3 regions of the Planococcus liqunii genome follow, and region 2 is predicted to be linked to each of the others. Evidence: a T-box and tRNA genes for the amino acid it is inferred to sense, from the RefSeq annotation. Region 2 holds a T-box; the other regions hold tRNA genes.

Evidence for each region. The T-box of region 2 lies ahead of QWY22_RS07700 (valine--tRNA ligase). A T-box ahead of a tRNA ligase gene usually reads a tRNA of that ligase, here a tRNA-Val.
Region 1: it has a tRNA-Val gene. The T-box ahead of QWY22_RS07700 (valine--tRNA ligase) is inferred to sense a tRNA for this amino acid. The anticodon was not compared.
Region 3: it has a tRNA-Val gene. The T-box ahead of QWY22_RS07700 (valine--tRNA ligase) is inferred to sense a tRNA for this amino acid. The anticodon was not compared.

What each region holds. Positions count from the first base shown of each region.
Region 1 covers NZ_CP129238.1:89,228-99,821, forward strand. The annotation lists rRNA gene QWY22_RS00395 (23S ribosomal RNA) at 1-1,350, shown strand, start outside; rRNA gene rrf (5S ribosomal RNA) at 1,476-1,591, shown strand; tRNA gene QWY22_RS00405 (tRNA-Val) at 1,601-1,676, shown strand; tRNA gene QWY22_RS00410 (tRNA-Thr) at 1,690-1,765, shown strand; tRNA gene QWY22_RS00415 (tRNA-Lys) at 1,775-1,850, shown strand; tRNA gene QWY22_RS00420 (tRNA-Leu) at 1,875-1,959, shown strand; tRNA gene QWY22_RS00425 (tRNA-Gly) at 1,965-2,039, shown strand; tRNA gene QWY22_RS00430 (tRNA-Leu) at 2,068-2,156, shown strand; tRNA gene QWY22_RS00435 (tRNA-Arg) at 2,198-2,274, shown strand; tRNA gene QWY22_RS00440 (tRNA-Pro) at 2,300-2,376, shown strand; tRNA gene QWY22_RS00445 (tRNA-Ala) at 2,383-2,458, shown strand; rRNA gene QWY22_RS00450 (16S ribosomal RNA) at 2,631-4,180, shown strand; tRNA gene QWY22_RS00455 (tRNA-Ile) at 4,283-4,359, shown strand; tRNA gene QWY22_RS00460 (tRNA-Ala) at 4,369-4,444, shown strand; rRNA gene QWY22_RS00465 (23S ribosomal RNA) at 4,568-7,502, shown strand; rRNA gene rrf (5S ribosomal RNA) at 7,556-7,671, shown strand; gene QWY22_RS00475 (hypothetical protein) at 7,834-8,079, shown strand; gene QWY22_RS00480 (CtsR family transcriptional regulator) at 8,236-8,706, shown strand; gene QWY22_RS00485 (UvrB/UvrC motif-containing protein) at 8,718-9,251, shown strand; gene mcsB (protein-arginine kinase McsB) at 9,241-10,332, shown strand; gene clpC (ATP-dependent protease ATP-binding subunit ClpC) at 10,329-10,594, shown strand, end outside.
Region 2 covers NZ_CP129238.1:1,521,933-1,532,526, reverse strand. The annotation lists gene QWY22_RS07730 (ATP-grasp domain-containing protein) at 1-804, shown strand, start outside; gene QWY22_RS07725 (ATP-grasp domain-containing protein) at 801-1,592, shown strand; gene QWY22_RS07720 (NAD(P)-dependent alcohol dehydrogenase) at 1,865-2,956, shown strand; gene QWY22_RS07715 (DMT family transporter) at 2,999-3,313, opposite strand; gene QWY22_RS07710 (DMT family transporter) at 3,315-3,656, opposite strand; gene QWY22_RS07705 (TetR/AcrR family transcriptional regulator) at 3,679-4,260, opposite strand; gene QWY22_RS07700 (valine--tRNA ligase) at 4,536-7,187, opposite strand; T-box leader at 7,261-7,482, opposite strand; gene QWY22_RS07695 (AbrB family transcriptional regulator) at 7,505-8,554, opposite strand; gene hemL (glutamate-1-semialdehyde 2,1-aminomutase) at 8,997-10,283, opposite strand; gene hemB (porphobilinogen synthase) at 10,284-10,594, opposite strand, start outside.
Region 3 covers NZ_CP129238.1:161,716-172,309, reverse strand. The annotation lists gene QWY22_RS00935 (zf-HC2 domain-containing protein) at 1-378, opposite strand, end outside; gene sigW (RNA polymerase sigma factor SigW) at 391-954, opposite strand; gene rocF (arginase) at 1,182-2,090, opposite strand; gene QWY22_RS00920 (GNAT family N-acetyltransferase) at 2,161-2,724, opposite strand; gene QWY22_RS00915 (LysR family transcriptional regulator) at 2,739-3,620, opposite strand; gene QWY22_RS00910 (citrate synthase/methylcitrate synthase) at 3,724-4,803, shown strand; tRNA gene QWY22_RS00905 (tRNA-Ala) at 4,874-4,946, opposite strand; tRNA gene QWY22_RS00900 (tRNA-Lys) at 4,975-5,047, opposite strand; tRNA gene QWY22_RS00895 (tRNA-Gln) at 5,058-5,132, opposite strand; tRNA gene QWY22_RS00890 (tRNA-Tyr) at 5,152-5,235, opposite strand; tRNA gene QWY22_RS00885 (tRNA-Val) at 5,245-5,320, opposite strand; tRNA gene QWY22_RS00880 (tRNA-Glu) at 5,337-5,411, opposite strand; tRNA gene QWY22_RS00875 (tRNA-Thr) at 5,465-5,537, opposite strand; rRNA gene rrf (5S ribosomal RNA) at 5,576-5,691, opposite strand; rRNA gene QWY22_RS00865 (23S ribosomal RNA) at 5,744-8,678, opposite strand; rRNA gene QWY22_RS00860 (16S ribosomal RNA) at 8,967-10,516, opposite strand.

The DNA of each region.
Region 1 (10,594 bases), 1.4 Mb from region 2:
CATTGCGCCCTGGAGTCCCTGATTTCACACTGCCAAGAAAAGCCTCTAGCGAGGCGGGAGGTGCCCGTACCGCAAACCGACACAGGTAGGCGAGAAGAGAATTCTAAGGTGAGCGAGTGAACTCTCGTTAAGGAACTCGGCAAAATGACCCCGTAACTTCGGGAGAAGGGGTGCTCTGGTAGGGTGTATAGCCCGAGAGAGCCGCAGTGAATAGGCCCAGGCGACTGTTTAGCAAAAACACAGGTCTCTGCAAAACCGTAAGGTGACGTATAGGGGCTGACGCCTGCCCGGTGCTGGAAGGTTAAGGGGAGTGCTTAGCGCAAGCGAAGGTGCGAACTGAAGCCCCAGTAAACGGCGGCCGTAACTATAACGGTCCTAAGGTAGCGAAATTCCTTGTCGGGTAAGTTCCGACCCGCACGAAAGGCGTAACGATCTGGGCACTGTCTCAACGAGAGACTCGGTGAAATTATAGTACCTGTGAAGATGCAGGTTACCCGCGACAGGACGGAAAGACCCCGTGGAGCTTTACTGCAGCCTGATATTGAATTTTGGTGCAACTTGTACAGGATAGGTAGGAGCCAGAGAACCCGGAGCGCCAGCTTCGGGGGAGGCGTCGGTGGGATACTACCCTGGTTGTATTGAAATTCTAACCCACGCCCCTGATCGGGGCGGGAGACAGTGTCAGGCGGGCAGTTTGACTGGGGCGGTCGCCTCCTAAAGAGTAACGGAGGCGCCCAAAGGTTCCCTCAGAATGGTTGGAAATCATTCGCAGAGTGTAAAGGCACAAGGGAGCTTGACTGCGAGACGTACAGGTCGAGCAGGGTCGAAAGACGGGCTTAGTGATCCGGTGGTTCCGCATGGAAGGGCCATCGCTCAACGGATAAAAGCTACCCCGGGGATAACAGGCTTATCTCCCCCAAGAGTCCACATCGACGGGGAGGTTTGGCACCTCGATGTCGGCTCATCGCATCCTGGGGCTGTAGTCGGTCCCAAGGGTTGGGCTGTTCGCCCATTAAAGCGGTACGCGAGCTGGGTTCAGAACGTCGTGAGACAGTTCGGTCCCTATCCGTCGCGGGCGCAGGAAATTTGAGAGGAGCTGTCCTTAGTACGAGAGGACCGGGATGGACACACCGCTGGTGTACCAGTTGTTCCGCCAGGGGCATCGCTGGGTAGCTATGTGTGGCCGGGATAAGTGCTGAAAGCATCTAAGCACGAAGCCCCCCTCAAGATGAGATTTCCCATTGCGCAAGCAAGTAAGATCCCTCAAAGACGATGAGGTAGATAGGTTCGGGGTGGAAGCGCAGCGATGCGTGCAGCTGACGAATACTAATCGATCGAGGACTTAACCAAACACCGTTGTTTTCATATGTCGCATATCCAGTTTTGAAGGCACAAGCCGCAGGTTTTTTGAAAAAAAAGCTTGCAATACCTTGTAGACTTGGTATAATAAAACTTGTCTTTCAAAAACAATCCAGTCCAGTGATGATGGCAAAGAGGCCACACCCGTTCCCATCCCGAACACGGAAGTTAAGCTCTTTTGCGCCGATGGTAGTTGGGGGTTTCCCCCTGTGAGAGTAGGACATTGCTGGGCATACATAATGGAGGATTAGCTCAGCTGGGAGAGCATCTGCCTTACAAGCAGAGGGTCGGCGGTTCGATCCCGTCATCCTCCACCATTTTTTCTCTTTCGCCGGAGTAGCTCAACTGGTAGAGCAACTGACTTGTAATCAGTAGGTTGAGGGTTCAAGTCCTTTCTCCGGCACCACTCATGTTTGAGCCATTAGCTCAGTTGGTAGAGCATCTGACTTTTAATCAGAGGGTCGAAGGTTCGAATCCTTCATGGCTCACCATTTTTACAACTTCATTATTGCCACGCGGGTGTGGCGGAACTGGCAGACGCACTAGACTTAGGATCTAGCGCCTTCGGGCGTGGGGGTTCGACTCCCTTCACCCGCACCATTTTTGCGGAAGTAGTTCAGTGGTAGAACGCCACCTTGCCAAGGTGGAGGTCGCGAGTTCGAACCTCGTCTTCCGCTCCATTTTTTTGCACAATCTTGCTGACCCTAAGCCGGGGTGGCGGAACTGGCAGACGCACAGGACTTAAAATCCTGCGGTAGGTGACTACCGTACCGGTTCGATTCCGGTCCTCGGCACCATTAAGCAAAAAAACCGTAGGTTTTCTCCTATATCATAAGAAGCGCCCGTAGCTCAATTGGATAGAGTACTTGACTACGAATCAAGCGGTTAGAGGTTCGAGTCCTCTCGGGCGCGCCATATTTTCAACTCAGCAGTTTCAGTTCGGGAAGTAGCTCAGCTTGGTAGAGCACTTGGTTTGGGACCAAGGGGTCGCAGGTTCGAATCCTGTCTTCCCGACCATTCAATGGGGCCTTAGCTCAGCTGGGAGAGCGCCTGCCTTGCACGCAGGAGGTCAGCGGTTCGATCCCGCTAGGCTCCACCATTATTTTTATTCAAATGAACCTTGAAAACTGAACAGCAAAACGTCAACAATAGCAACGGCCGCGCAAAACGGCCCGCGCAAACAACTACTGATCAGGCATTGCCAGATCAAGCGACTCGTGCGTTCTTCGGAACGGCGAGACGCCAGCAGAATTTGAGCAAGTCAGTTCTCTATAATGGAGAGTTTGATCCTGGCTCAGGACGAACGCTGGCGGCGTGCCTAATACATGCAAGTCGAGCGGAACACTTGGAGCTTGCTCCAAGCGTTTAGCGGCGGACGGGTGAGTAACACGTGGGCAACCTGCCCTGCAGATCGGGATAACTCCGGGAAACCGGTGCTAATACCGAATAGTTTGACCTCCCTCCTGGGAGGTTACGGAAAGACGGTTTCGGCTGTCACTGCAGGATGGGCCCGCGGCGCATTAGCTAGTTGGTGGGGTAACGGCCCACCAAGGCGACGATGCGTAGCCGACCTGAGAGGGTGATCGGCCACACTGGGACTGAGACACGGCCCAGACTCCTACGGGAGGCAGCAGTAGGGAATCTTCCGCAATGGACGCAAGTCTGACGGAGCAACGCCGCGTGAGTGATGAAGGTTTTCGGATCGTAAAACTCTGTTGCGAGGGAAGAAACCGTGCCAATTAACTACTGGCACCTTGACGGTACCTCGCCAGAAAGCCACGGCTAACTACGTGCCAGCAGCCGCGGTAATACGTAGGTGGCAAGCGTTGTCCGGAATTATTGGGCGTAAAGCGCGCGCAGGCGGTCCTTTAAGTCTGATGTGAAAGCCCACGGCTCAACCGTGGAGGGTCATTGGAAACTGGGGGACTTGAGTGCAGAAGAGGAAAGTGGAATTCCATGTGTAGCGGTGAAATGCGTAGAGATGTGGAGGAACACCAGTGGCGAAGGCGACTTTCTGGTCTGTAACTGACGCTGAGGCGCGAAAGCGTGGGGAGCAAACAGGATTAGATACCCTGGTAGTCCACGCCGTAAACGATGAGTGCTAAGTGTTAGGGGGTTTCCGCCCCTTAGTGCTGCAGCTAACGCATTAAGCACTCCGCCTGGGGAGTACGGCCGCAAGGCTGAAACTCAAAGGAATTGACGGGGGCCCGCACAAGCGGTGGAGCATGTGGTTTAATTCGAAGCAACGCGAAGAACCTTACCAGGTCTTGACATCCCGCTGACCGCCCTGGAGACAGGGCTTTCCCTTCGGGGACAGCGGTGACAGGTGGTGCATGGTTGTCGTCAGCTCGTGTCGTGAGATGTTGGGTTAAGTCCCGCAACGAGCGCAACCCTTGATCTTAGTTGCCAGCATTCAGTTGGGCACTCTAAGGTGACTGCCGGTGACAAACCGGAGGAAGGTGGGGATGACGTCAAATCATCATGCCCCTTATGACCTGGGCTACACACGTGCTACAATGGACGGTACAAAGGGCTGCCAACCCGCGAGGGGGAGCCAATCCCAGAAAACCGTTCTCAGTTCGGATTGCAGGCTGCAACTCGCCTGCATGAAGCCGGAATCGCTAGTAATCGTGGATCAGCATGCCACGGTGAATACGTTCCCGGGCCTTGTACACACCGCCCGTCACACCACGAGAGTTTGTAACACCCGAAGTCGGTGAGGTAACCCTTGTGGAGCCAGCCGCCGAAGGTGGGACAGATGATTGGGGTGAAGTCGTAACAAGGTAGCCGTATCGGAAGGTGCGGCTGGATCACCTCCTTTCTAAGGATATATTCGGAACGAAACCTGCGGGTTTCGGTTGACGTTTTGCGTTCAGTTTTGAAGGTTCAGTAGAACTTTCCTGATCATTTTGAATACCCAAGAGGGCCTATAGCTCAGCTGGTTAGAGCGCACGCCTGATAAGCGTGAGGTCGATGGTTCGAGTCCATTTAGGCCCACCATAACTTCTTGGGGCCTTAGCTCAGCTGGGAGAGCGCCTGCCTTGCACGCAGGAGGTCAGCGGTTCGATCCCGCTAGGCTCCACCAATCGTTTTCTTTTTTTTTGCGCGAAAACGAGCTTGTTCTTTGAAAACTGGATATGACGACATTGAAACAACGAAAACAAGCAACACGAGTGATGAGACCGGTTTTTTCGGTCGACTTTCTAATGGTTAAGTTAGAAAGGGCGCACGGTGGATGCCTTGGCACTAGGAGCCGAAGAAGGACGGCACTAACACCGATATGCTCCGGGGAGCTGTAAGTGAGCTTTGATCCGGAGATTTCCGAATGGGGGAACCCACCGCCTTTAATGGGGCGGTATCCATGTGTGAATTCATAGCACATGAGAAGGCAGACCCAGGGAACTGAAACATCTAAGTACCTGGAGGAACAGAAAGCAAATGCGATTCCCTGAGTAGCGGCGAGCGAAACGGGATCAGCCCAAACCAAGAGGCTTGCCTCTTGGGGTTGTAGGACACTCAATACGGAGTTACAAAAGAAGCGGTTAGGCGAAGCGACCTGGAACGGTCCGCCACAGTGGGTAACAGCCCCGTAGCCGAAAATCGCTTCCCTCCTGAGTGGATCCTGAGTACGGCGGAACACGTGAAATTCCGTCGGAATCCGGGAGGACCATCTCCCAAGGCTAAATACTACCTAGTGACCGATAGTGAACCAGTACCGTGAGGGAAAGGTGAAAAGCACCCCGGAAGGGGAGTGAAACAGATCCTGAAACCGTGTGCCTACAACTAGTCAAAGCCCGTTTATGGGTGATGGCGTGCCTTTTGTAGAATGAACCGGCGAGTTACGATTGCATGCAAGGTTAAGGTGAGAAGCCGGAGCCGCAGCGAAAGCGAGTCTGAATAGGGCGAATGAGTATGCAGTTGTAGACCCGAAACCAGGTGATCTACCCATGTCCAGGGTGAAGGTAAGGTAACACTTACTGGAGGCCCGAACCCACGCACGTTGAAAAGTGCGGGGATGAGGTGTGGGTAGCGGAGAAATTCCAATCGAACCTGGAGATAGCTGGTTCTCTCCGAAATAGCTTTAGGGCTAGCCTCAAGATTGAGAATCCTGGAGGTAGAGCACTGTTTGGACTAGGGGCCCATCCCGGGTTACCGAATTCAGACAAACTCCGAATGCCAGTGATTTATGCTTGGGAGTCAGACTGCGAGTGATAAGATCCGTAGTCAAGAGGGAAACAGCCCAGACCACCAGCTAAGGTCCCCAAATATCCGTTAAGTGGAAAAGGATGTGGCGTTGCTTAGACAACCAGGATGTTGGCTTAGAAGCAGCCATCATTTAAAGAGTGCGTAATAGCTCACTGGTCGAGTGACACTGCGCCGAAAATGTACCGGGGCTAAACGGATTACCGAAGCTGTGGATGGACATCTCAGATGTCCGTGGTAGGAGAGCGTTCTAAGGGCGTCGAAGCGGGACCGGAAGGATCCGTGGAGCGCTTAGAAGTGAGAATGCCGGTATGAGTAACGAAAGACGGGTGAGAATCCCGTCCACCGAATGCCTAAGGTTTCCTGAGGAAGGCTCGTCCGCTCAGGGTCAGTCGGGACCTAAGTCGAGGCCGATAGGCGTAGACGATGGACAACAGGTTGATATTCCTGTACCACCTCCCCGCCGTTTGAGCAATGGGGGGACGCAGAAGGATAAGGCGAGCGCGCCGTTGGTTGAGCGCGTCCAAGCAGCAAGGTGGGAAACGAGGCAAATCCCGTTTCCGCAAACATTGAACTGTGACGGCAAGGGGCATTGCGCCCTGGAGTCCCTGATTTCACACTGCCAAGAAAAGCCTCTAGCGAGGCGGGAGGTGCCCGTACCGCAAACCGACACAGGTAGGCGAGAAGAGAATTCTAAGGTGAGCGAGTGAACTCTCGTTAAGGAACTCGGCAAAATGACCCCGTAACTTCGGGAGAAGGGGTGCTCTGGTAGGGTGTATAGCCCGAGAGAGCCGCAGTGAATAGGCCCAGGCGACTGTTTAGCAAAAACACAGGTCTCTGCAAAACCGTAAGGTGACGTATAGGGGCTGACGCCTGCCCGGTGCTGGAAGGTTAAGGGGAGTGCTTAGCGCAAGCGAAGGTGCGAACTGAAGCCCCAGTAAACGGCGGCCGTAACTATAACGGTCCTAAGGTAGCGAAATTCCTTGTCGGGTAAGTTCCGACCCGCACGAAAGGCGTAACGATCTGGGCACTGTCTCAACGAGAGACTCGGTGAAATTATAGTACCTGTGAAGATGCAGGTTACCCGCGACAGGACGGAAAGACCCCGTGGAGCTTTACTGCAGCCTGATATTGAATTTTGGTGCAACTTGTACAGGATAGGTAGGAGCCAGAGAACCCGGAGCGCCAGCTTCGGGGGAGGCGTCGGTGGGATACTACCCTGGTTGTATTGAAATTCTAACCCACGCCCCTGATCGGGGCGGGAGACAGTGTCAGGCGGGCAGTTTGACTGGGGCGGTCGCCTCCTAAAGAGTAACGGAGGCGCCCAAAGGTTCCCTCAGAATGGTTGGAAATCATTCGCAGAGTGTAAAGGCACAAGGGAGCTTGACTGCGAGACGTACAGGTCGAGCAGGGTCGAAAGACGGGCTTAGTGATCCGGTGGTTCCGCATGGAAGGGCCATCGCTCAACGGATAAAAGCTACCCCGGGGATAACAGGCTTATCTCCCCCAAGAGTCCACATCGACGGGGAGGTTTGGCACCTCGATGTCGGCTCATCGCATCCTGGGGCTGTAGTCGGTCCCAAGGGTTGGGCTGTTCGCCCATTAAAGCGGTACGCGAGCTGGGTTCAGAACGTCGTGAGACAGTTCGGTCCCTATCCGTCGCGGGCGCAGGAAATTTGAGAGGAGCTGTCCTTAGTACGAGAGGACCGGGATGGACACACCGCTGGTGTACCAGTTGTTCCGCCAGGGGCATCGCTGGGTAGCTATGTGTGGCCGGGATAAGTGCTGAAAGCATCTAAGCACGAAGCCCCCCTCAAGATGAGATTTCCCATTGCGCAAGCAAGTAAGATCCCTCAAAGACGATGAGGTAGATAGGTTCGGGGTGGAAGCGCAGCGATGCGTGCAGCTGACGAATACTAATCGATCGAGGACTTAACCAAACACCGTTGTTTTCAATGTCGCATATCCAGTTTTGAGGGCGCAAGCACTCATGTCCAGTGATGATGGCAAAGAGGCCACACCCGTTCCCATCCCGAACACGGAAGTTAAGCTCTTTTGCGCCGATGGTAGTTGGGGGTTTCCCCCTGTGAGAGTAGGACATTGCTGGGCCAAGAAAAAAAGCCGTTGCCGGTATTTCCGGCGGCGGCTTTTTTGTGTTTTCTTTATCGCTTATTCAAAATTGAAATAAGCATAAGTGATCATTTTTGATTAATTTCTTTCTAAGGATTGAACTTTCTGTTTTACGGGAAAAGCTTAAGAGAGGTGATGGTGATGAAACCGGGATTATATAAAGTAGAGACAATTGATAAAAGAACGGCTTTGTTAACCCCTATTAATGGCGACACTGATCAGTACACTTTTCCAGTAACAGATTTTACACATGACGTTACTGAAGGCGACGTAGTAGAAGTTTGGCGTGAAGGAACAAAATGGTTGACTAAATACCGAGAAGAAGAAACTACGTCGATTTCGAGTCATGCAAAAGATTTTATGAAACGAATATTAGATAAAGAATAGTATGTGCAAAAGCCTTGGGATTTTTCTCGAGGCTTTTTTGACGTACGCCTTCTGCAAATCATTCTATTTGAATTCCTTAAAATGCATGGTGTATAATAAAGTCAAATATAGTCAAAGTCAGCTTTTGACGTATTATGTATCGAAGAGGTGAAGGCGATGCGGAATATTTCAGACGTGATTGAAGGTTATTTGAAAGAAGTTATCGAATTAAGCGAGAGAGACCATATTGAAATAAAAAGAAATGAAGTAGCAGAAAAATTTCAATGTGTGCCTTCTCAAATAAATTATGTGATTAACACTAGGTTTACTGTCGATAGGGGCTATCTGGTTGAAAGCAAAAGAGGCGGGGGCGGCTATATCCGCATCAAGCGGATTAGGATGCATCAGAAATCTGATGTGATTTCTGATATTATCGGCCGCCTGGAAAATGGAGCTACTCAGAGCATGGCAGAAGACATTGTTTTTCGGCTCTTGGATGAAGATGTCGTATCCAAACGAGAAGCGAAATTAATCTTAAGTGCCATCGACCGCTCCACTTTGCTTTTGCCTTTGCCGGTTCGAGATGAAGTAAGGGCAAGGATACTTATTGCGATGCTCTTTACTTTAAAGTATCAGTCAAACACATAAGGGGTGATAAAATGATTTGCGATCAATGCGGAGAACGTCCTGCTTCCGTAATTGTTAAACAAAAGATGCAGGGACAGATGACGGAGCGTCATTTATGTCACGTCTGTGCTGCTGAAAACCACAACTTAAATTTTGTTTTTGAACAAGATCCTATGGCTATTCATCAATTGTTGTCTAATTGGTTTCCTAAACAGCAAACTTCAGTAAGTCCAGTGAAAAAAGAAGTGGCGGTCTGCCCTTCTTGCGGATTTACTTTTACAAAGTTTTTGGAGCTGGGAAAATTCGGTTGTGCAACTTGTTATGAAGCCTTTGAACCACAATTAGAAAACATTTTTAAACGGCTTCACAACGGCAATTTTGAACATGCTGGAAAAATTCCTGCTTCTTATGGAAGCACATTAAAGATACGAAAAGAAATAGAAGAACTAAGAAAGCTTATGCAAGTTTCAATTCAAAATGAGAATTTTGAAGAAGCAGCAAAATTCCGGGATGAAATTAAAGAATTAAATCTTCAGCTTGAAGGAGGTGTCCCGGATGGCAATTGAACGTTTTTTGCAACCAAGAGCCAGCAGCTGGATGGCGAATGATGGTGATAATGTCGATATTGCCATGAGTACACGCATTCGGCTGGCACGCAATTTAAGTGACTTCCAATTTCCCTATTCATATTCGGAGGATGAAGCACTAAAAGTGGATAAAGAAGTGTCTTCTGTTCTCCTTGATAAAGCACATGAGTTGAATCATTCGTTTACACATATTAATATACAGGAAACCCCTAAGCTGCAAAGGGAAGTATTGGTTGAGAAACACTTGATCAGCCCTTACTTGGCAAATGGGACACATTCAGGATCAGTCCTGCTGTCAGAGAATGAAGAGCTTAGTGTCATGGTCAATGAAGAAGACCATTTGCGGATACAAAGTCTGCAGTCGGGGTTTCATTTGCAAGAAGCCTATCAGGCAGCCAACCAATTGGATTCCTTGCTGGAAAAAAATCTCTCCTATGCCTTCCATGAAAAGTTTGGTTATTTAACCAGCTGTCCTACGAATACCGGAACAGGAATGAGAGCTTCTGTCATGCTGCATTTGCCGGCGTTGACGATGTCCCATCAGATTACACGTATAATTCCAGCGATTTCACGTTTAGGAATGGTCGTAAGAGGTATTTACGGAGAAGGCAGCGAAGCTTTAGGCAATGTCTATCAGATTTCCAACCAAATGACTCTTGGGAAGTCGGAATACGATATTTTGCAGGATTTGCAGAATATGACCGAACAGATTATTCACCAAGAACGATTGGCTAGAGAGGCTATTTTAAACAACTCACCACTTGCTTTGGAGGACCGGATTTACCGGTCTCTTGGAACGCTGACCTATTCCCGTTTATTGTCTACGGAAGAAGCAGCAACTTGTTTATCGGATGTTCGCTTAGGCATTGATTTAAAAATGATCGAAGATATGGACATGTCCATTTTGAATGAATTGATGATTTTTATGCAGCCGGCTTTTCTTCAGCAATATGCCGGGAAACCGCTGCAGCCCAAAGAACGTGATGTTGCCCGCGCGAAATTATTCCGCGAGCGTTTGAATAAAGAAAAAGCAACCCATGAAGGAGAGGAATTCGCATGATGTTTAATCGATTTACACAACGCGCACAAAAAGTGCTTCAATTAGCTCAAGAAGAAGCTATTCGCATGAAACATGAATCAATTGGAACAGAGCATATTTTGCTTGGTTTAATTCGTGAAGGCGGCGGTATTGCTGCTAAAGCTCTAGAGGCTATCGAAGTTAATACGCAATTGATCGAAGAAGGCGTTAAAGAACTGGTGGGAGTCGGCGAAAAAGATGTCGGCCCGATCGTTCACTATACACCTCGTGCTAAAAAAGTTAT
Region 2 (10,594 bases):
GCTCATTTGGTAGCAGAAGCGGCACAACGCGCAGGCGTTGAAACACGTATAATGAAGAATTATGAAATTCTGATGGATCTGGAGAACGATGCAGCGCTGCCCGATTTTGCGGTGCTGCTCGATAAAGACATCCTTCTTGGGTATTTCCTGAAAAGCCGCGGGGTGCCGGTTTACAACGACCCGGCGATTATTGATCTGTGCGACAATAAAGCCACGCAGTACATCCAACTGGCCGCATCGGGACTCCCTATGCCGCGGACGATTATAGCGCCGAAAGTCTACCCGAATTTCTCGATTTTGGACTCCGGCTATTTTGAACGGATTATCGAACAATTGAAGTTTCCGATGATCATTAAAGAAGGCCACGGCTCGTTCGGCATGAAAGTGTATTTGATCGAAGATAAAGCAGCTTTTTACGAAAAAGTGGAAGCGCTTCGCGGCATCGATTTTGTGTTTCAGGAGTTTATCGCTTCGAGCCGGGGCCGCGACATCCGCGTCAATATCGTTGGCGGCGAAATCGTCGCTTCGATGTACCGCCATTCGGAAACAGACTTCCGGGCGAATATCACAAACGGCGGGAAGGCGTCTCCTGTCGGGTTGACGGAAATCCAGAAACAGATGGCACTCGATGCGGCGGATGCTGTTGGCGCCGTTTTTGCCGGCGTGGATTTGTTGTTTGGTGAGAATGAGGAGCCGCTTGTGTGCGAAGTGAACGCAGCTGCCCACATCCGCAACATCCTGAATGTGACCGGCGTCAACGTGGCGGATGCCATGATCGCTTATATATTGGAGGACTTGCGATGATTGTTTTGTATGACACTGCAGATGCGGTGCGCAATGCCGGGTTTATCCAGGAGCTGCAGAAGTTCGGGGAATTCCGGCTCGTGCAGTGTAACGATTGGACAGAAGAGGGTTTATTGGGTTTAGCGGAGACTCTTCAAGGCCAGCTTGTGCTGTTTCGGGTGCGCTGTCCGGAAGCTGCGCGCTTTTTGGAAGACCGCGGTGTGTTTCTTGTCAACCGGGCAGAAGTGAACCGTGTGGCCAATGACAAATGGCAAAGCTTTCAACTGATGCAGCTGCTCGGCGTGCCAGTGATTCCGACTTACCGGGAAGCGCAGGCATTTCCTTGTGTGGTGAAGACAGCGGACGGGCACGGCGGGACGGAAGTTGCGATTGTGGAATCTTTGGACGAAATTCCGTTTGAGTCGGAATCGCTCGTTTTTCAGCCGGTGGTGGACCATACGGCGGATGTGCGCGCCTATGTCATCGGCAACGAAGTGGTCGGTGCTGTAAAGCGGAGTTCGGTGGATGGGTTCAAAGCGAACTACTCGCTTGGCGGTTCTGCCGAGAAGTACCTGCTTTCCGCGGCACAGGAACAAGATGTGCTGAAAATTGCACGGGCGCTAAACGGCGATTACATCGGCGTGGATTTTTTGCTGCTGCCAGATGGGCTTCATGCGTTCAATGAAATCGAAGATCCGGTCGGTGCGCGATCATTTTATGAAACGCATGATGAAAATATTGCAGAGTTGCTGGTGGAACATTTGAGAAAAATTGAAAAAGAACGGCCGTTTCGGCCGAAAGAGAAATAAGTTATCAGCCTGCTTTTTGCGGGCTTTTTTTATTGGATTCTCTTCCTTGAGTAGTATTTTTGCAGTTTCGGCCTGAGTTACTACCTTTTTTTATGAGTTGCAACCTTTTCATACTGAATTGCACCCTCTCCCTCGTGAATTACACCCAATTTCATCTGAGTTCCAACCTAATTACTATGAAGTCGAATTTTACACCGGTTCATTATCTAGGACTAAGCTTCTCAAAAGCGGGTATCTTACTAATTGGACAAAAAATTACTAGGAGGGATTCGATGAAGATTCAAGCAGCGGTAACACATGGGTTAGGAGAAGAGTTTAAGTTTGAGGAAGTGGAACTGGGCGAACCGAAAGACCATGAAGTGCTTGTAAAAATAGTCGCTTCAGGGGTTTGCCATACGGATGCCGTGGCAAGAGACCTTGGATTGTCTCCTTTCCCCGCGGTCCTTGGCCACGAAGGATCTGGGGTTGTGGAAAAAGTCGGGTCAGCAGTGACTTCGATTGAAGCCGGGGACCATGTTGTGCTGTCATTTGCCTACTGCGGACACTGTGAAAACTGCCTGACGGGACATCCTACGGTTTGCCTGAACTTTAATGAGCTGAATTTCGGCGGCAAGATGCAGGACGGCACAAACCGGATTCATCACCATGACCACGCCGTTTCCACTTTTTTTGGCCAATCGTCTTTCGGCACGTTCGCCGTGACGAATGAACGGAACGTCGTGAAAGTCGACAAAGAAGTCGATTTGACTTTGCTTGGTCCGCTTGGCTGCGGCATCCAGACAGGCGCTGGGACCGTACTGAACCGCATAAAGCCCGAATTCGGTTCGTCGATCGCCGTCTTTGGCAGCGGGGCTGTCGGATTGAGTGCGGTAATGGCAGCGAAAATTGCCGGCTGCCTCAACATCATTGCGGTCGACATCCATGACAACCGACTGGAACTTGCCAAAGAACTGGGTGCTACGCATACATTGAACGGAAAAATTGTGGATGTCGTCAACGAAATCAAAGAAATTACGGGCGGCGGCACACATTACGCAGTAGAGACGACCGGTGTCCCTCCGGTTGTGAAACAAGCCATCCATTCATTGCGTCCTCTCGGTTCCTGTGCCATTGTCGGAGTGACACCGGAAATCACGTTTGATGTCCACAACGACATTATGGCGGAAGGCAAAACGGTGATGGGCGTCATCGAAGGCGATTCAATTCCGCAAGTCTTCATTCCCCAACTCGTCGCTTATTACAAACGCGGCATGTTCCCTTTTGACAAGCTGACTAAAGTGTATGAGTTCGAACAGCTTAACGAAGCGTTCGAGGACTCCAAAAATGGCTCGACCATCAAACCGATTGTGAAAATCGGCCAATAAAAAAGTGGTCCTGGAATTCGTTCCAGGACCACTTTGCATTTATTAAGAAGTCAAACGCAGCCCGACGACCGCTGCAACAATCATGGCGATAAAGGCGATGCGCTTCCAGTCTTTTGATTCGCCGTAAACAAACATGCCGAGCAGCGTGCCGCCTACCGTTCCAATGCCGGTCCAGACCGCATACGCAATGCCCATCGGCAAGGTTTCCATTGCCTGCCCAAGCAAACTGAAGCTGACGATGAATCCACCGATCAAAATCGCATAGGAGGAGAGCTTTTTGTGTTTGACGACACGGTTCATGCCGATCACGCCTACTACTTCAAACAAGCCGGCTAATATCAAGTATACCCAAGCCATATTAAATTACCTCTTCTTTCTTTTCGGGATCTGCAGTAACGAGTTTCAGTCCGAGAACGCCTGCCAGCAGCATACTGATGAAAAACACTTTTGTCCAGCTGAACGGTTCGCCGAAAACGACCATTTCCACGATGACCGTCCCGGCGGTCCCGATGCCTGTAAATACCGCATATGCTGTAGCGACCGGCACTTTTTCCAGCGCTTTTAAAAGTACGACGAATGAAATGTAAATGAGGACTGCGACGCCTACCCATTCCATCCATGAGTTCGCGTATTTCAATCCGGTCGCCCATAATATTTCAATAATGCCCGCTGCGATGACGAGTATCCAATGCAAATTCATATCTTTTCCTCCGTTACTCTGTTTAAACTTTCGATATCCCGCGCCAATAGAAATGCCAGGAAGCATCCAATCTTTTAGTCAGCCGCTCCGGTCCGCCGTACAGCATTTCCACAAAAATCCCGTCCAGTACGCCCAGGAACGCGGCCGTCGCCCGCTTTACATCGATTGATGCATCAAGCTGCCCTTCTTTTATTGCGTTTTCCAGAATTGGCTCCAGCTGTTCTTCGAGCGTATCAAGATACAGATAGACTTTTTCCATCACTTCGTCGTACAAATGCCCAGGCGGGAAAAAGGAATTGCGCAGCCAGAACTTCGTATCGGCATTTTGTTCGTAGCGGATTTTGTGGTGCACGAGAAAATCGTACAGAAATTCTTTGATTGGTTTAGTCTGGTTTTGTTCGATGAATTCCGTAATAGAAGCGAGTTCGTTTTCTACTACGTCGTTCGACACCTGAAGGAACAATTCGTCTTTCCCTTTAAAGTGGGCGTAGATCGATTGCTTTTTGATGCCGACTGCTTCGGCAATATGCGCCATCGAGGTTCCTTCGTAGCCATGTTCAGCAAAGCGGTTTAAAGCCGCTTCTTTTAATTGGTTGACTGTCATAATTCTTCCGACCACCTTCCGACCGTTCGTCAGGTATAAATATATCAAATCGGTTTTCGAATGTCAATCTTCGCGTATCGGGAAAAGTTCGATAGAAATCTTGGAAACTTCGATAGAAAATGTTAAAACTCCGATAAGAACTTCGATAACGCCGATAGAAACTTCAAAAACTTCGATAGAAATCCTAAAAACACCGGTTAACGACAACCAGCTTTGCACGCTAGAGAATCCGCACATAAAAAAACCGCTCTCCCGAAGGAAAGCGGTTCGTCAATTTACAGGTTTTTCAACTCTTCGATGCGTTTTTCGACTGTGGCGTGTTTCTCCAGGTAGTCAGCTTCTTTTTTGCGTTCTTCCGCAACTACCGCTTCCGGCGCTTTGGAAACAAAGCGTTCGTTCGACAGTTTGCCTTGAACGAGTTTCACTTCTTTTGCCCATTTCTCAAGTTCTTTATTCAAGCGTGCCAGTTCTGCGTCAATGTCGATCAAGCCTTCAAGCGGCATAAACAATTCGGCGCCTGATACAACGGCGGACATTGATTTTTCCGGTGCTTCGATGCTTTCGCCGATCGTCAAAGTTTCCGGGTTGCAGAAACGTTCGATATAGGCGGCGTTCTCTTTAAGAACCGCATGAATACCCGCGTCTTTTGCGGAAATCGTCAAGGCTACTTTCTTGCTCATCGGCGACTGAACTTCTGCGCGGATCGTACGAACAGCTGTGATGATGTCCATCAACAGCTTCATGCTCGAAGACTGGCTTTGGTCGGTCAACGACTCGTCCACTGTCGGCCAAGCAGCAACTGTAATCGATTCGCCTTCGTGCGGCAAGTTCTGCCAGATTTCTTCGGTGATGAATGGCATAAACGGATGCAACAGGCGCATCGTGTTATCGAGTACATACGCCAGAACCGAACGCGTCATTTTCTTCGCGTCTTCGTCTTCGCCGTACAATGGCAGTTTCGCCATTTCGATGTACCAGTCACAGAAATCATCCCAGATGAAGTTGTAAAGCGAGCGGCCCACTTCACCGAACTCGTAGCGTTCTGCGAGATGCGTCACTTGTTCGATGGTTTCATTCAAACGGGTTAGGATCCATGAATCAGCAACAGAGCGCTTGCCGGAAAGATCGATTTCCTCGTAAGTCATGCCGTCCATGTTCATCAACGCAAAGCGTGACGCATTCCAGATTTTATTGGCAAAGTTCCAGATGGATTCCACTTTCTCCATGGAGAAGCGCAGGTCCTGCCCTGGGCTTGAAGCGGTTGCCAGGAAGTAGCGAAGCGAATCCGCTCCGTATTCCGCAATAACGTCCATCGGGTCAACGCCGTTGCCGAGTGATTTCGACATTTTGCGTCCTTCTGCGTCGCGCACCAAGCCGTGGATCAATACGTCTTTGAACGGTTTTTCTTCCGTGAATTCAAGCGCTTGGAAAATCATGCGCGATACCCAGAAGTAAATGATGTCGTAGCCGGTAACCAAAGCATCTGTCGGGTAATAGCGTTTCAACTCATCGCTATCTTCCGGCCAGCCGAGTGTCGAGAACGGCCATAATGCGGAAGAGAACCACGTATCAAGTACGTCTTCGTCTTGCGTCCAGTTTTCCGCGTCTGCCGGCGCTTCCATTCCTACGTAAATTTCGCCGGTTTCATTATGGTACCAAGCCGGAATCTGGTGGCCCCACCACAGTTGGCGCGAAATGCACCAGTCACGGATGTTTTCCATCCAGTGCAAGTATGTTTTTTCAAAACGGTCCGGAACAAAGTTGACACCGTCTTCGCCGTGCTGCAGGTCAATCGCCTGTTTCGCCAATGGCTTCATGTCAACAAACCACTGTGTCGACAGATAAGGCTCAACCACTGCCCCACTGCGTTCCGAATGTCCAACCGAATGCAGATGCTCTTCGATTTTGAATAAAACATCCATGTCCTGCAAGTCTTTAACGATTTGCTTGCGGCATTCGAAGCGGTCGAGCCCCTCGTATTTGCCGGCATTTTCGTTCATCGTGCCGTCTTCGTGCATAACCAGTACGCGTTCCAAATTGTGGCGATTGCCGATTTCAAAGTCATTCGGGTCGTGTGCCGGGGTAATTTTCACAGCGCCGCTTCCGAATTCCATGTCTACGTAATCGTCTGCGACAATTTTCATTTCGCGGCCGATAATCGGCAATGTTACCGTTTTGCCGATCAAATGCTGGTAGCGCTCATCTTTCGGGTGAACCGCTACCGCTGTATCGCCAAGCATCGTTTCCGGACGCGTTGTCGCGATTTCAATATAGCCAGAACCGTCTGTCAGCGGGTAGCGCATATGGTAGAACGCACCTTGTACGTCTTTGTAGATAACTTCAATATCCGAAATCGCGGTTTTCGTCGCCGGATCCCAGTTGATGATGTACTTGCCGCGGTAAATCAGTTTCTTTTCGTAAAGCTTTACGAATACTTCCTTAACCGCATCCGACAAGCCGGCATCCAAGGTAAAACGTTCGCGGGAATAATCAAGTCCAAGGCCCAGTTTCGACCATTGTTCACGAATATGACCTGCATACTCATCTTTCCATTTCCACGACTCTTCTAGGAACTTCTCGCGCCCTAAATCGTAGCGGGATTTCCCTTCTTCTTTCAATTTGCCTTCTACTTTTGCCTGCGTGGCAATTCCAGCATGGTCCATTCCCGGAAGCCATAGAGCGTCAAATCCTTGCATGCGCTTCATGCGCGTCATGATGTCTTGCAGCGTTGTATCCCACGCATGGCCCAGGTGAAGTTTCCCCGTTACGTTCGGCGGCGGAATCACAATCGTGTACGGCGTTTTGCCGCTTTCGGGTTTCGCTTCAAAGAATTTGTTGTTGATCCACCACTCATAGCGGCCTTTTTCAATCGCTTGCGGATCGTACTTCGTCGGCATTTGCGGGGTTGTCGGCGTTTGTTCAGTCATTGAAATTCCTCCTTTATGTTTGTGTTGCCTTGAGAGAAGGCTTCCCGGAAAATAAAAAAAACCCCTTCGTCTGTAAAAGGACGAAGGAGTTGTTCGCGGTACCACCTTTATGCACAAGTCAAAATAAACCTGGCTCTCAAGTTCGATAACGGATTTCACATCCGGTTCCCACTACTCACGTTTCACAGGAACTGCTCCGAGGTGACATTCAAATGCTGGTTCATGAAAACCTCTCACCACTCGGTTTTCTCTCTGAAATGTACGCACATTTTACTATCCTCATCAACGCATCAAATATATACTTTCATCCATTATACTCAAGCTCCGCTTTTAGCGTCAAGTTTTTTCACAATATAGGCAACAATCGGCGATGCCACGAGCAAAATGAAAAACAGCCGGAACAATTGGAAACTTGTGATGAGCGCCACATCCCCGCCGGTCGCGAGCGCCGTAATCGCCATTTCCGCAATGCCGCCAGGTGCTGCACTCAAAAAGAAATCCAGGAAGATATAATCCGGCAGCCATCTGGCCAACAGGTAGGCAATGAATGCCGTAAAACTGATGAGCAGTACATTGTTGAGAACGATCGCTGTGCCCAGGCGCACCGTCAACTTGTCCCCAATCCCTTCCATCTGCAAGCCAAGGCTCGCCCCGATGCAAATTTGCGCAAAAGCAGTCAGCCAGTACGGAATATCAATCAAGATATCCCCTGTTACTGTCTGGACAATGGCCAGCGTCAAAATCGGCGCAAGGATTTCCGCAGCCGGGAAACCAATGCGCTTCATTCCAAAGTACAAAATGACACCGACGAGTAAGCCGACAAAAACGGCTACGGGTGCAAACGTAAATGTCTGCACGGTGAGTTCGCCTTGTTCCCTGCCGGTAAGAAACACCGTCAGAAACGGAACAATCGTCACCACCATGAAAATCCGGATGGTCTGCATCATCGTTACGACGGTGAGATTCGCCGAAGGGATGTCTTCCGCGATGACGACCATCTGCGCAAGGCCTCCGGGAATCGAACCAAGCAGGCTCGTCGCCAAGCTTTCATTGACCATTTTCTTGAATAACAGGCCGAGCGCTATCGATAAGGAAACAACCGAAATCGTCATGAACGCCATATACGGCAAGTCCAACCACATCAATAAGACTGCGTCGCGTGTAAACGACGAACCGATTTGGACGCCGAGTAGAATCAGTCCAGTCGTGCGCAGTGATTTGGGCCAAAACAATTTGAGGCTCGTAAATTGGCTGATCAGCAATATGGTGAACATCGGCCCGAGCAGCCACGGCAAGAAAATGCCGAGCGTTTCGAACAGCCAGCCGGCAAGCGCGGCAATCCCGGCTGTCCTTAAGAATATGTACATCTGCATCCCTGCCTTTCGCTTTCCGAAATACTGTTACTTTCTATCGTACAGGAAATGGTGCTTGAAATCTTGTAATTGGGAGAAAATTTTTGGGGAGCTTCAAATTCTTCTTTTATTCAAAACCGAAAAGATTAGGGATGCCGGCTTTTCGCCAGCGAAAAGCGAAAGTGCCGGTTTAGTTGCGGCAACCTCTCCTTTTCTTGCAGCAGCATCGATGGAGCAGGAGAAATTCTTAGATTTGATTGCCATGAGGTTGATATATGGATTCTACGAGCGCTTATCGACGTCCTATGATCACTCTACCTGATTCTATGGTCACTGATCAGGGTCTATGATCACTCAGCCATAGTCTATGGTCACTTACCGCGCTTCTATGATCACTCGCCCTAATTCCACAAAAAAAAGCCCAACCGCTATCAAAGCGGCCGGGCTAAATCTACTATTATCTCGCTAATTTCGCAAATACGGTATGGAAAGCTTCTACTGTTTTTGCGATATGCGCTTCGGTATGCGCTGCTGACAGGAACATGCCCTCGAACTGGGAAGGCGGCAGGAAAATGCCTTCTTCCGCCATCAAGCGGTAGTAGTCTGCAAACAGTTCCGTGTCCGATGTTTTTGCTGAATCGAAGTCGACGACGTCTTCATTCGTGAAGAAGAAGCCAATCATCGAACCGGCGCGGTTCACCGTGTGCGGAATGTTGTATTTCTCAGCTGCTGCACGGAAACCGGCTTCAAGCTGATCGCCGCGCTGGACGAAAGTTTCGTACGTTTCTTCATTTAAACGGGATAAAGTTTCATAGCCTGCAGTCATGGCTAGTGGGTTGCCGGACAGGGTGCCTGCCTGGTAAATTGATCCGCTTGGCGCCACTTGCTGCATGATTTCGCGTTTGCCGCCGAATGCGCCGACCGGAAGGCCGCCGCCGATGACTTTTCCAAGGCAGGTCATATCCGGCGTGACGCCGAAATGGCCTTGTGCACAGTTGTAGCCGACACGGAAACCGGTCATGACTTCATCAAAGATCAAGATCGTTCCGAATTCGGTCGTCAAATTGCGCAGTTCTTGAAGGAAACCTTCTTTCGGCGGCACGACGCCCATGTTGCCGGCAACCGGCTCTACAATGACAGCCGCGATATCGTCGCCGAACTCTTTGAACGCCATACGCACACTTTCCAAGTCGTTGTAAGGAACCGTGATCGTGTTTGCCGCAACCGATGCCGGAACTCCTGGGGAATCCGGCAATCCGAGCGTCGCAACGCCAGAACCTGCTTTGATCAGCAAGCTATCCGCATGGCCGTGGTAGCAGCCTTCGAATTTCAGGATTTTATTCCGGCCGGTATAGCCGCGCGCCACGCGCAATGCACTCATCGTCGCTTCCGTACCGGAAGACACCATGCGCACCATTTCAATAGAAGGAACACGTTCCATTACAAGTTTCGCAAGTTCATTTTCAAGTAAAGTCGGTGCGCCGAAACTTGTTCCGGATACAGCCACTTCCTGGATCGCTTTGACAACGTCCGGATGGGAATGGCCCAAAATCAGCGGTCCCCAAGACAAGACGTAGTCGATGTAAGTGTTGCCGTCGATGTCCGTAATCGTTGCGCCGCTGCCGGATGCCATGAAAATCGGGTCCATGTTAACGGATTTGAATGCACGGACCGGCGAATTGACTCCGCCCGGCATTAATTTTTTCGCTTCTGTGAATGCTGCAATCGAATTTTCGTATCCCATTTATTTCTCCTCCAGCCAACGTGCCGCGTCTTTTGCATGGTACGTCATCAGAATGTCTGCTCCTGCCCGTTTCATGCTAAGCAAAGTTTCAAGAACCATTTTCTTTTCATCCACCCAGCCGTTCAAAGCGGCCGCTTTGACCATCGCATATTCGCCTGATACGTTGTAGGCAACGATCGGAATATCGAAATTGTCGCGTACTTCACGGACGATGTCGAGGTAAGAAAGAGCCGGTTTTACGATCATGAAGTCTGCGCCTTCTTCGATGTCCGAGCCCGCTTCGCGAAGTGCTTCCAAGCGGTTCGCCGGGT
Region 3 (10,594 bases), 1.4 Mb from region 2:
TTCTACAACAAGGTTCGGTTGTTTCGTAAAGGCAAATTGCTGGTCATTGTTGAAATTGGAAAACAGCATTCCGCTCATCAGCAAAAGAAACAATGCGGCAGCCGTCAACAGCGGATGATGCCGGAACCAGCGCTGCACGCCGATGCGCTGTCTTTCTTTAGGCAGCCGCTGCATGGTCTTTGCCACAAAATCGGACGGTGCCTGTATATGTGATGCACTTTGGACAAGTGCGATCGTTTTGGTTTGTTCGTGATACAATCTCCGACATTCGATGCAGCTTTCCAAATGTGCTTTTAGCACTGCTTCATCGGACGGGTTCAAATCCCCATCTAAATAATCATCCATAACATGAATGATGTTTTCCGGACACGTTTTCATCGTGCTCGCCTCCTACAAATTGCTCAATTGCTTCCGAAGAGCTTCTCTTCCCCGGTGTATCCGCGTTTTCACGGTACCTAGCGGCAAATCCAAAATTTCACTAATTTCCGATAGGGGCAATTCTTCAATATACTTTAATACAATAGCGGCACGGTACTTATCTGGCAAGCGACTTATCTCATATTGCACGCGTTCCTGTACTTCCATCCGCATCAGCTCTTCTTCCGGCAGCTGATCATCGTTGGCAATGGAAGAGTACATATTTAATCCTTCAGTCCCGCGCACTTCTGCGTCCAGATAATAATCCGGCTTTTTCTTGCGGATCCGGTCAATGCACAGATTCGTCGCGATGCGGTAAAGCCACGTCGAAAACTTGCGCTTTTGATCGAACGTATGGAGATTGACATATGCACGTGTAAACGCTTCTTGCGCTATATCTTCTGCTTCATGTTTGTTCCCTAACATCCGGTAACAGATTTGATAAAGCTGGTGCTGATATAGCTCAACGAGTTCGGCGAATGCGTTCTGATCGCCTTTTAACACTTTTTTTATTCGTTTATTGACTAACGCATCCATGTTCTCATTTCCCTCCGCCTATGCGGCTGTCTTTTATATACGGATTGCTTTTCAAAAAGTTTCATTTTTATTTTTTCTCTTTCTATCGTACCAAACTTAAACCATTAAAATCCATCTTATTCCCAGATTGTTTTGGTTCTTTTCAATAAAAAAAGCGCTCGAAAGTCGCTTTGGGCTAGTGAAGAAGAAATGTTTACATAAAATAAAAAAACAGGCTTTCGCCTGTTTTAAAGTAATTTTTCTCCGAGCAATGAACCGATCAGCGCCACTGCAACATCCGCCGTGCGGTTTTTTTCATCCAGAATCGGATTGACTTCCACAAATTCGGCAGAAGTGATGATTCCTGCATCGTGCAGCAGCTCCATCGCCAAATGGCTTTCCCGGTACGTAATGCCGCCTGGAACCGGTGTGCCGACACCTGGCGTATACATTGGGTCAATGCCGTCCAAATCCAACGACAGATGGACCGCATCCGTTCGGCGTTCTTCTTTCAAGTAATGAATCGCATCATCAATTACTGCATCCATTCCCATTTTATCAAGTTCATGCATGCTGTAGACGCGGATGCCGCGTTCTTTGATCAACTCACGCTCGCCTGGGTCTACAGAACGGGCACCGATGATTACAATATTTTCAGGCTTCACTTTTGGTGAATAGCCGCGGATATTCGTCAGCTGTTCATGCCCAAGTCCGAAACTTGCTGCCAAAGGCATCCCGTGGATATTTCCGGACGGTGACGTATCACTTGTATTCATGTCCGCGTGCGCATCATACCAGATAACCCCCAGGTTCTCATGGCGCTCAGAGATTCCAGCGAGTGTCCCGATGGCGATGCTATGATCTCCGCCAAGAACCAGCGGGAAATTCCCCGCTTCTGCTACTTCAAACACTTTCGCGCCGAGTGCTTCCGTCGCGTCGGTCACAACTTTTAAATTGCGCAGGTTGGTTTCTGTATCAATGGAGCCGTCTGCATGGCCGATCTGGATGTCCCCTTCATCCGTCACGGTATGCCCTAAAGCTTCAATGCGCTCTACAACGCCTGCATAGCGGATGGCGCTCGGCCCCATGTCCACCCCGCGGCGATTCTGGCCATGATCCATCGGTACTCCGATAATAGATACATTTAATTTATTCATGATTTTATACCCCCTTATTAAGATGAATTCATTGTACCTGTTAAGGAAGCTTTGGCTCAACCGAACAAAATCAAGTATATTTATTCAATTTTTCTTCTAGTCCGCCTTTTACTGCCGGCCATTCCGAATCAATGATGGAATACACGATGGCATCTCTTGGCTTGCCGGTTGAGCGGATTCGTTCGTTGCGGAGCAGCCCTTCTTTTTTGGCGCCGATTCGTTCCAGGGCCTTTTGGGAAGCGCTGTTTTCTGCATCTGTTTTGAATTGTACCCGAATCATGCCCCGCTCTTCAAAGCAATATTGGAGCAATGCAGCTTTTACTGCAGTATTTACATGAGTACGCTGTGCAGTTTCTGCATAAAAGGTTGAACCGATTTCACAGCTTTTATTTGCTTCATCGATTGCATAAATGCGGGTGGTGCCGATGATTTCTGCGCTTTTTGGATCTTCTACAGCAAAAATAAGTACATCGTCCCCCTTCAGCCCTGTTTCCAGCCAAGCACACAACTGTTCAAAGCTTTCCACTTTCGTCAGCATGTGTTCGAAGATTGCAGGGGTATAAAGCGCCCACAATGCTTCAAAATCATCTCGCGTCAGTAAACGCAACCGGATGTTTGAGTGTTCAATTTTCATGCCATTCTCTCCCCTTAACTAAAATGCACAGACTGGACTCGCTGCAAAAATTCTTTTTCAAGTTTGCCCATCTGCTTCGTTAAAAAATACGTGGACACTTCCGGCAGCGGAAACAAATCAAAATGGGCGTCCATTAAACGTCCTTCAATCAGCTCCCGCCTCACCATGGATTTAGGCAAAAATGACACGCCAAGGCCTTCTTGGATAAATCGTTTAGCAATATGGGCCTGTGTCACTTTCATTGTCCGGATTCCTGTAACATGAAGACGCAGCTTTAGGAGCAGCTCATTCCAAAAAGCCGGATGATGGTGTGTAAACAGAAAGGCCGACTGGAGCATCGCTTCTCCTGAAACCGCTGGGCCAGACTCATCATCGTACGCATCTCTTGGCAAAATAAAAAGAAGCGGATCGTTGTAAACCGTTTCACATTGGATATCTTGCCGCTTAGGGCGCAATGCGGAAATGCCTGCCGACACCTGCTCTGTTTCCACAAGTTCTTCTATGTGCTCCGACTCTTCCACTTGAATCACTAGTTCAAGGTCCGGGTGGTCCCGTGTAAACGATTTTAAAATATACGGCAACATCGTCTCGGCCATTAAGGGTGAAATTGCAAGCGTCCATTTCTTTCGGTAGCCTTGGGCAAAAGCTTGAAGGTCCCCGATGCTTTGATCCATCTGGGCCAGTATACCTTTAGCCTTCGGGCAGAAATGACGCCCTTCTTCTGTCAGCGAAACGCGGTTCTTTTCGCGCTTGAATAATAAAACCCCAAGGCTTTCTTCCAATAGCCGGATGTGGACCGTGACACTTGGCTGTGACATTAACAACCGTTCGGAAGTTTTCCGGAAATTTAACGTTTCAGCGGCATCCACAAACGTCCGCAGCCAATTGAGCTCCATATTTTTGCCTCCTTCAATTAACAATTTGAATTATTTCAATTATATATCTTTAATTTTTGTTATCAATCAACAGGAGTAAAATAAAAGCAAAGGAGGAGTTACGATGTTCCAGAAAGGATTAAAAGGAATTACAGCGGTCCAAACAAAAATAGCTTCGGTAGATGGAGACAAAGGAGAATTGCGCTACCGCGGGATACAAGTGAAAGAGGCAATCAGCGGAAAGTCATTTGAAGAAGCAGCATACTTTTTGTGGCATGGCCGGAATCCATCACCAGAAGAACTCGCTGGCTTGCGAAGTGGATTAATTGAATACCGCAAACTTCCGGTTCACGTGATTGAAACAGCCAAACTGCTGCCCCTTGAAGCGCCCTTGATGGATAATCTGCGGACCTTGATTTCCGCTTACAGCCATAAGGAATTTACCAAGCTGCCAATCAGTGAACAAACTACAGCCTTAACGGCTGCTTTCCCTGTACTGATTGCTCTTTTGTTCCGCTTGCAGGAAGAAAAAGACATGATTCAACCGCGCGAAGATCTCGGGCATACCGCCAATTATTTGTGGATGTTGAATGGACGCGAACCTTCACAAGCGCAGATTGAAGCATTGGAAACGTATTTAAAGCTGACGATGGAGCACGGCATGAACGCTTCGACATTTGCTGCCCGCGTCACCATCTCTACAGAATCGGACCTTGTCTCTGCTGTTACTTCCGCCATCGGCACTATGAAAGGCCCCCTTCACGGAGGAGCGCCTTCAGGAGTCATCGACTTGCTCGATGAAATTCAAACGCCAGAGCGCATTGAACCGGTCATTCTCGAGAAATTGGCCAATGGCGAAAAAATTATGGGCTTTGGGCATCGCATTTACCGGACTGAAGATCCACGATCGATTGTATTAAGAGAGAAATGCCTCGCCCTGCAAGGAGCAGATCCATGGCTCGATTTGGCCGTGGCGGCTGAAAAAGAGATTGTCCGCCTCCTAGAGCAACACAAACCAGGACGTGCGCTGCACACGAACGTGGAATTCTATGCGGCTGCCATTATGCGGTCCATCGCAATGCCTTCAGCGCTCTTTACCTCTACGTTTAGCGCAGCCCGTATCGTCGGCTGGACTGCCCATGCGATGGAACAGCAAGAAGACAATGTCATTTTCCGTCCGCAGTCTGAATACATCGGAACCTAAAAAAAGCCCGCATCCAATAAATTGGATACGGGCTTTTTACACATGGATAGTACAAATACACATGGAACAATGGAGCCTAGGGGGCTCGAACCCCTGACCTCGACGCTGCCAGCGTCGCGCTCTCCCAGCTGAGCTAAGGCCCCGCGCTGAACAGGCGCAAGGAATAAAGAATGAGCCATGAAGGATTCGAACCTTCGACCCTCTGATTAAAAGTCAGATGCTCTACCAACTGAGCTAATGGCTCAAAATAAAAATGGCTGGGGTACCTGGATTCGAACCAGGGCATGACGGGATCAAAACCCGTTGCCTTACCGCTTGGCTATACCCCAATGCCAATATAAATAAAACTGGTGGTGGGGGGCAGATTCGAACTGCCGAACCCGAAGGAGCGGATTTACAGTCCGCCGCGTTTAGCCACTTCGCTACCCCACCGAGAAATAATGGTGGAGGATGACGGGATCGAACCGCCGACCCTCTGCTTGTAAGGCAGATGCTCTCCCAGCTGAGCTAATCCTCCACATAACTATAAAAATTGGTGACCCCTACGGGATTCGAACCCGTGTTACCGCCGTGAAAGGGCGGTGTCTTAACCGCTTGACCAAGGGGCCATAAAAAGATGAATAAGTGCTTTTCCCGTTTACAGAAACCTTATAAAAACAAAAGCTTCCAACCGGGTTCGAACCGGTGACCTCTTCCTTACCATGGAAGCACTCTACCTGCTGAGCTATGGAAGCAAGGTAAAAGATTCGTTACGGCATAAAAAAACAAAATGGCCCAGCAATGTCCTACTCTCACAGGGGGAAACCCCCAACTACCATCGGCGCAAAAGAGCTTAACTTCCGTGTTCGGGATGGGAACGGGTGTGGCCTCTTTGCCATCATCACTGGACATGAGTGCTTGCGCCCTCAAAACTGGATATGCGACATTGAAAACAACTATGTTGGTTAAGTCCTCGATCGATTAGTATTCGTCAGCTGCACGCGTCGCCGCGCTTCCACCCCGAACCTATCTACCTCATCGTCTTTGAGGGATCTTACTTGCTTGCGCAATGGGAAATCTCATCTTGAGGGGGGCTTCGTGCTTAGATGCTTTCAGCACTTATCCCGGCCACACATAGCTACCCAGCGATGCCCCTGGCGGAACAACTGGTACACCAGCGGTGTGTCCATCCCGGTCCTCTCGTACTAAGGACAGCTCCTCTCAAATTTCCTGCGCCCGCGACGGATAGGGACCGAACTGTCTCACGACGTTCTGAACCCAGCTCGCGTACCGCTTTAATGGGCGAACAGCCCAACCCTTGGGACCGACTACAGCCCCAGGATGCGATGAGCCGACATCGAGGTGCCAAACCTCCCCGTCGATGTGGACTCTTGGGGGAGATAAGCCTGTTATCCCCGGGGTAGCTTTTATCCGTTGAGCGATGGCCCTTCCATGCGGAACCACCGGATCACTAAGCCCGTCTTTCGACCCTGCTCGACCTGTACGTCTCGCAGTCAAGCTCCCTTGTGCCTTTACACTCTGCGAATGATTTCCAACCATTCTGAGGGAACCTTTGGGCGCCTCCGTTACTCTTTAGGAGGCGACCGCCCCAGTCAAACTGCCCGCCTGACACTGTCTCCCGCCCCGATCAGGGGCGTGGGTTAGAATTTCAATACAACCAGGGTAGTATCCCACCGACGCCTCCCCCGAAGCTGGCGCTCCGGGTTCTCTGGCTCCTACCTATCCTGTACAAGTTGCACCAAAATTCAATATCAGGCTGCAGTAAAGCTCCACGGGGTCTTTCCGTCCTGTCGCGGGTAACCTGCATCTTCACAGGTACTATAATTTCACCGAGTCTCTCGTTGAGACAGTGCCCAGATCGTTACGCCTTTCGTGCGGGTCGGAACTTACCCGACAAGGAATTTCGCTACCTTAGGACCGTTATAGTTACGGCCGCCGTTTACTGGGGCTTCAGTTCGCACCTTCGCTTGCGCTAAGCACTCCCCTTAACCTTCCAGCACCGGGCAGGCGTCAGCCCCTATACGTCACCTTACGGTTTTGCAGAGACCTGTGTTTTTGCTAAACAGTCGCCTGGGCCTATTCACTGCGGCTCTCTCGGGCTATACACCCTACCAGAGCACCCCTTCTCCCGAAGTTACGGGGTCATTTTGCCGAGTTCCTTAACGAGAGTTCACTCGCTCACCTTAGAATTCTCTTCTCGCCTACCTGTGTCGGTTTGCGGTACGGGCACCTCCCGCCTCGCTAGAGGCTTTTCTTGGCAGTGTGAAATCAGGGACTCCAGGGCGCAATGCCCCTTGCCGTCACAGTTCAATGTTGATGGAAACGGGATTTGCCTCGTTTCCCACCTTGCTGCTTGGACGCGCTCAACCAACGGCGCGCTCGCCTTATCCTTCTGCGTCCCCCCATTGCTCAAACGGCGGGGAGGTGGTACAGGAATATCAACCTGTTGTCCATCGTCTACGCCTATCGGCCTCGACTTAGGTCCCGACTGACCCTGAGCGGACGAGCCTTCCTCAGGAAACCTTAGGCATTCGGTGGACGGGATTCTCACCCGTCTTTCGTTACTCATACCGGCATTCTCACTTCTAAGCGCTCCACGGATCCTTCCGGTCCCGCTTCGACGCCCTTAGAACGCTCTCCTACCACGGACATCTACGATGTCCATCCACAGCTTCGGTAATCCGTTTAGCCCCGGTACATTTTCGGCGCAGTGTCACTCGACCAGTGAGCTATTACGCACTCTTTAAATGATGGCTGCTTCTAAGCCAACATCCTGGTTGTCTAAGCAACGCCACATCCTTTTCCACTTAACGGATATTTGGGGACCTTAGCTGGTGGTCTGGGCTGTTTCCCTCTTGACTACGGATCTTATCACTCGCAGTCTGACTCCCAAGCATAAATCACTGGCATTCGGAGTTTGTCTGAATTCGGTAACCCGGGATGGGCCCCTAGTCCAAACAGTGCTCTACCTCCAGGATTCTCAATCTTGAGGCTAGCCCTAAAGCTATTTCGGAGAGAACCAGCTATCTCCAGGTTCGATTGGAATTTCTCCGCTACCCACACCTCATCCCCGCACTTTTCAACGTGCGTGGGTTCGGGCCTCCAGTAAGTGTTACCTTACCTTCACCCTGGACATGGGTAGATCACCTGGTTTCGGGTCTACAACTGCATACTCATTCGCCCTATTCAGACTCGCTTTCGCTGCGGCTCCGGCTTCTCACCTTAACCTTGCATGCAATCGTAACTCGCCGGTTCATTCTACAAAAGGCACGCCATCACCCATAAACGGGCTTTGACTAGTTGTAGGCACACGGTTTCAGGATCTGTTTCACTCCCCTTCCGGGGTGCTTTTCACCTTTCCCTCACGGTACTGGTTCACTATCGGTCACTAGGTAGTATTTAGCCTTGGGAGATGGTCCTCCCGGATTCCGACGGAATTTCACGTGTTCCGCCGTACTCAGGATCCACTCAGGAGGGAAGCGATTTTCGGCTACGGGGCTGTTACCCACTGTGGCGGACCGTTCCAGGTCGCTTCGCCTAACCGCTTCTTTTGTAACTCCGTATTGAGTGTCCTACAACCCCAAGAGGCAAGCCTCTTGGTTTGGGCTGATCCCGTTTCGCTCGCCGCTACTCAGGGAATCGCATTTGCTTTCTGTTCCTCCAGGTACTTAGATGTTTCAGTTCCCTGGGTCTGCCTTCTCATGTGCTATGAATTCACACATGGATACCGCCCCATTAAAGGCGGTGGGTTCCCCCATTCGGAAATCTCCGGATCAAAGCTCACTTACAGCTCCCCGGAGCATATCGGTGTTAGTGCCGTCCTTCTTCGGCTCCTAGTGCCAAGGCATCCACCGTGCGCCCTTTCTAACTTAACCATTAGAAAGTCGACCGAAAAAATCGGTCTCATCACTCGTGTTGCTTGTTTTCGTTGTTTCAATGTCGTCATATCCAGTTTTCAAAGAACAAGGGTTGAAGTGTCATGTCCAGCTCCAAACGCCAGCTCCCGCGTCTGCTTCACGCTTTCCTTCGACATGCAAGCATGTCAAGTCAAGCCTTCCAGCAGCCGGTTGAGCTGAACGGCGTTTTTCGCCTTTCAGTGAACCTTCAAAACTGAACGCAAAACGTCAACCGGAGCGTAAGCTCCGTTCCGATATTATCCTTAGAAAGGAGGTGATCCAGCCGCACCTTCCGATACGGCTACCTTGTTACGACTTCACCCCAATCATCTGTCCCACCTTCGGCGGCTGGCTCCACAAGGGTTACCTCACCGACTTCGGGTGTTACAAACTCTCGTGGTGTGACGGGCGGTGTGTACAAGGCCCGGGAACGTATTCACCGTGGCATGCTGATCCACGATTACTAGCGATTCCGGCTTCATGCAGGCGAGTTGCAGCCTGCAATCCGAACTGAGAACGGTTTTCTGGGATTGGCTCCCCCTCGCGGGTTGGCAGCCCTTTGTACCGTCCATTGTAGCACGTGTGTAGCCCAGGTCATAAGGGGCATGATGATTTGACGTCATCCCCACCTTCCTCCGGTTTGTCACCGGCAGTCACCTTAGAGTGCCCAACTGAATGCTGGCAACTAAGATCAAGGGTTGCGCTCGTTGCGGGACTTAACCCAACATCTCACGACACGAGCTGACGACAACCATGCACCACCTGTCACCGCTGTCCCCGAAGGGAAAGCCCTGTCTCCAGGGCGGTCAGCGGGATGTCAAGACCTGGTAAGGTTCTTCGCGTTGCTTCGAATTAAACCACATGCTCCACCGCTTGTGCGGGCCCCCGTCAATTCCTTTGAGTTTCAGCCTTGCGGCCGTACTCCCCAGGCGGAGTGCTTAATGCGTTAGCTGCAGCACTAAGGGGCGGAAACCCCCTAACACTTAGCACTCATCGTTTACGGCGTGGACTACCAGGGTATCTAATCCTGTTTGCTCCCCACGCTTTCGCGCCTCAGCGTCAGTTACAGACCAGAAAGTCGCCTTCGCCACTGGTGTTCCTCCACATCTCTACGCATTTCACCGCTACACATGGAATTCCACTTTCCTCTTCTGCACTCAAGTCCCCCAGTTTCCAATGACCCTCCACGGTTGAGCCGTGGGCTTTCACATCAGACTTAAAGGACCGCCTGCGCGCGCTTTACGCCCAATAATTCCGGACAACGCTTGCCACCTACGTATTACCGCGGCTGCTGGCACGTAGTTAGCCGTGGCTTTCTGGCGAGGTACCGTCAAGGTGCCAGTAGTTAGCTGGCACGGTTTCTTCCCTCGCAACAGAGTTTTACGATCCGAAAACCTTCATCACTCACGCGGCGTTGCTCCGTCAGACTTGCGTCCATTGCGGAAGATTCCCTACTGCTGCCTCCCGTAGGAGTCTGGGCCGTGTCTCAGTCCCAGTGTGGCCGATCACCCTCTCAGGTCGGCTACGCATCGTCGCCTTGGTGGGCCGTTACCCCACCAACTAGCTAATGCGCCGCGGGCCCATCCTGCAGTGACAGCCGAAACCGTCTTTCCGTAACCTCCCAGGAGGGAGGTCAAACTATTCGGTATTAGCACCGGTTTCCCGGAGTTATCCCGATCTGCAGGGCAGGTTGCCCACGTGTTACTCACCCGTCCGCCGCTAAACGCTTGGAGCAAGCTCCAAGTGTTCCGCTCGACTTGCATGTATTAGGCACGCCGCCAGCGTTCGTCCTGAGCCAGGATCAAACTCTCCATTATAGAGAACTGACTTGCTCAAATTCTGCTGGCGTCTCGCCGTTCCGAAGAACGCACGAGTCGCTTGATCTGGCAATGCCT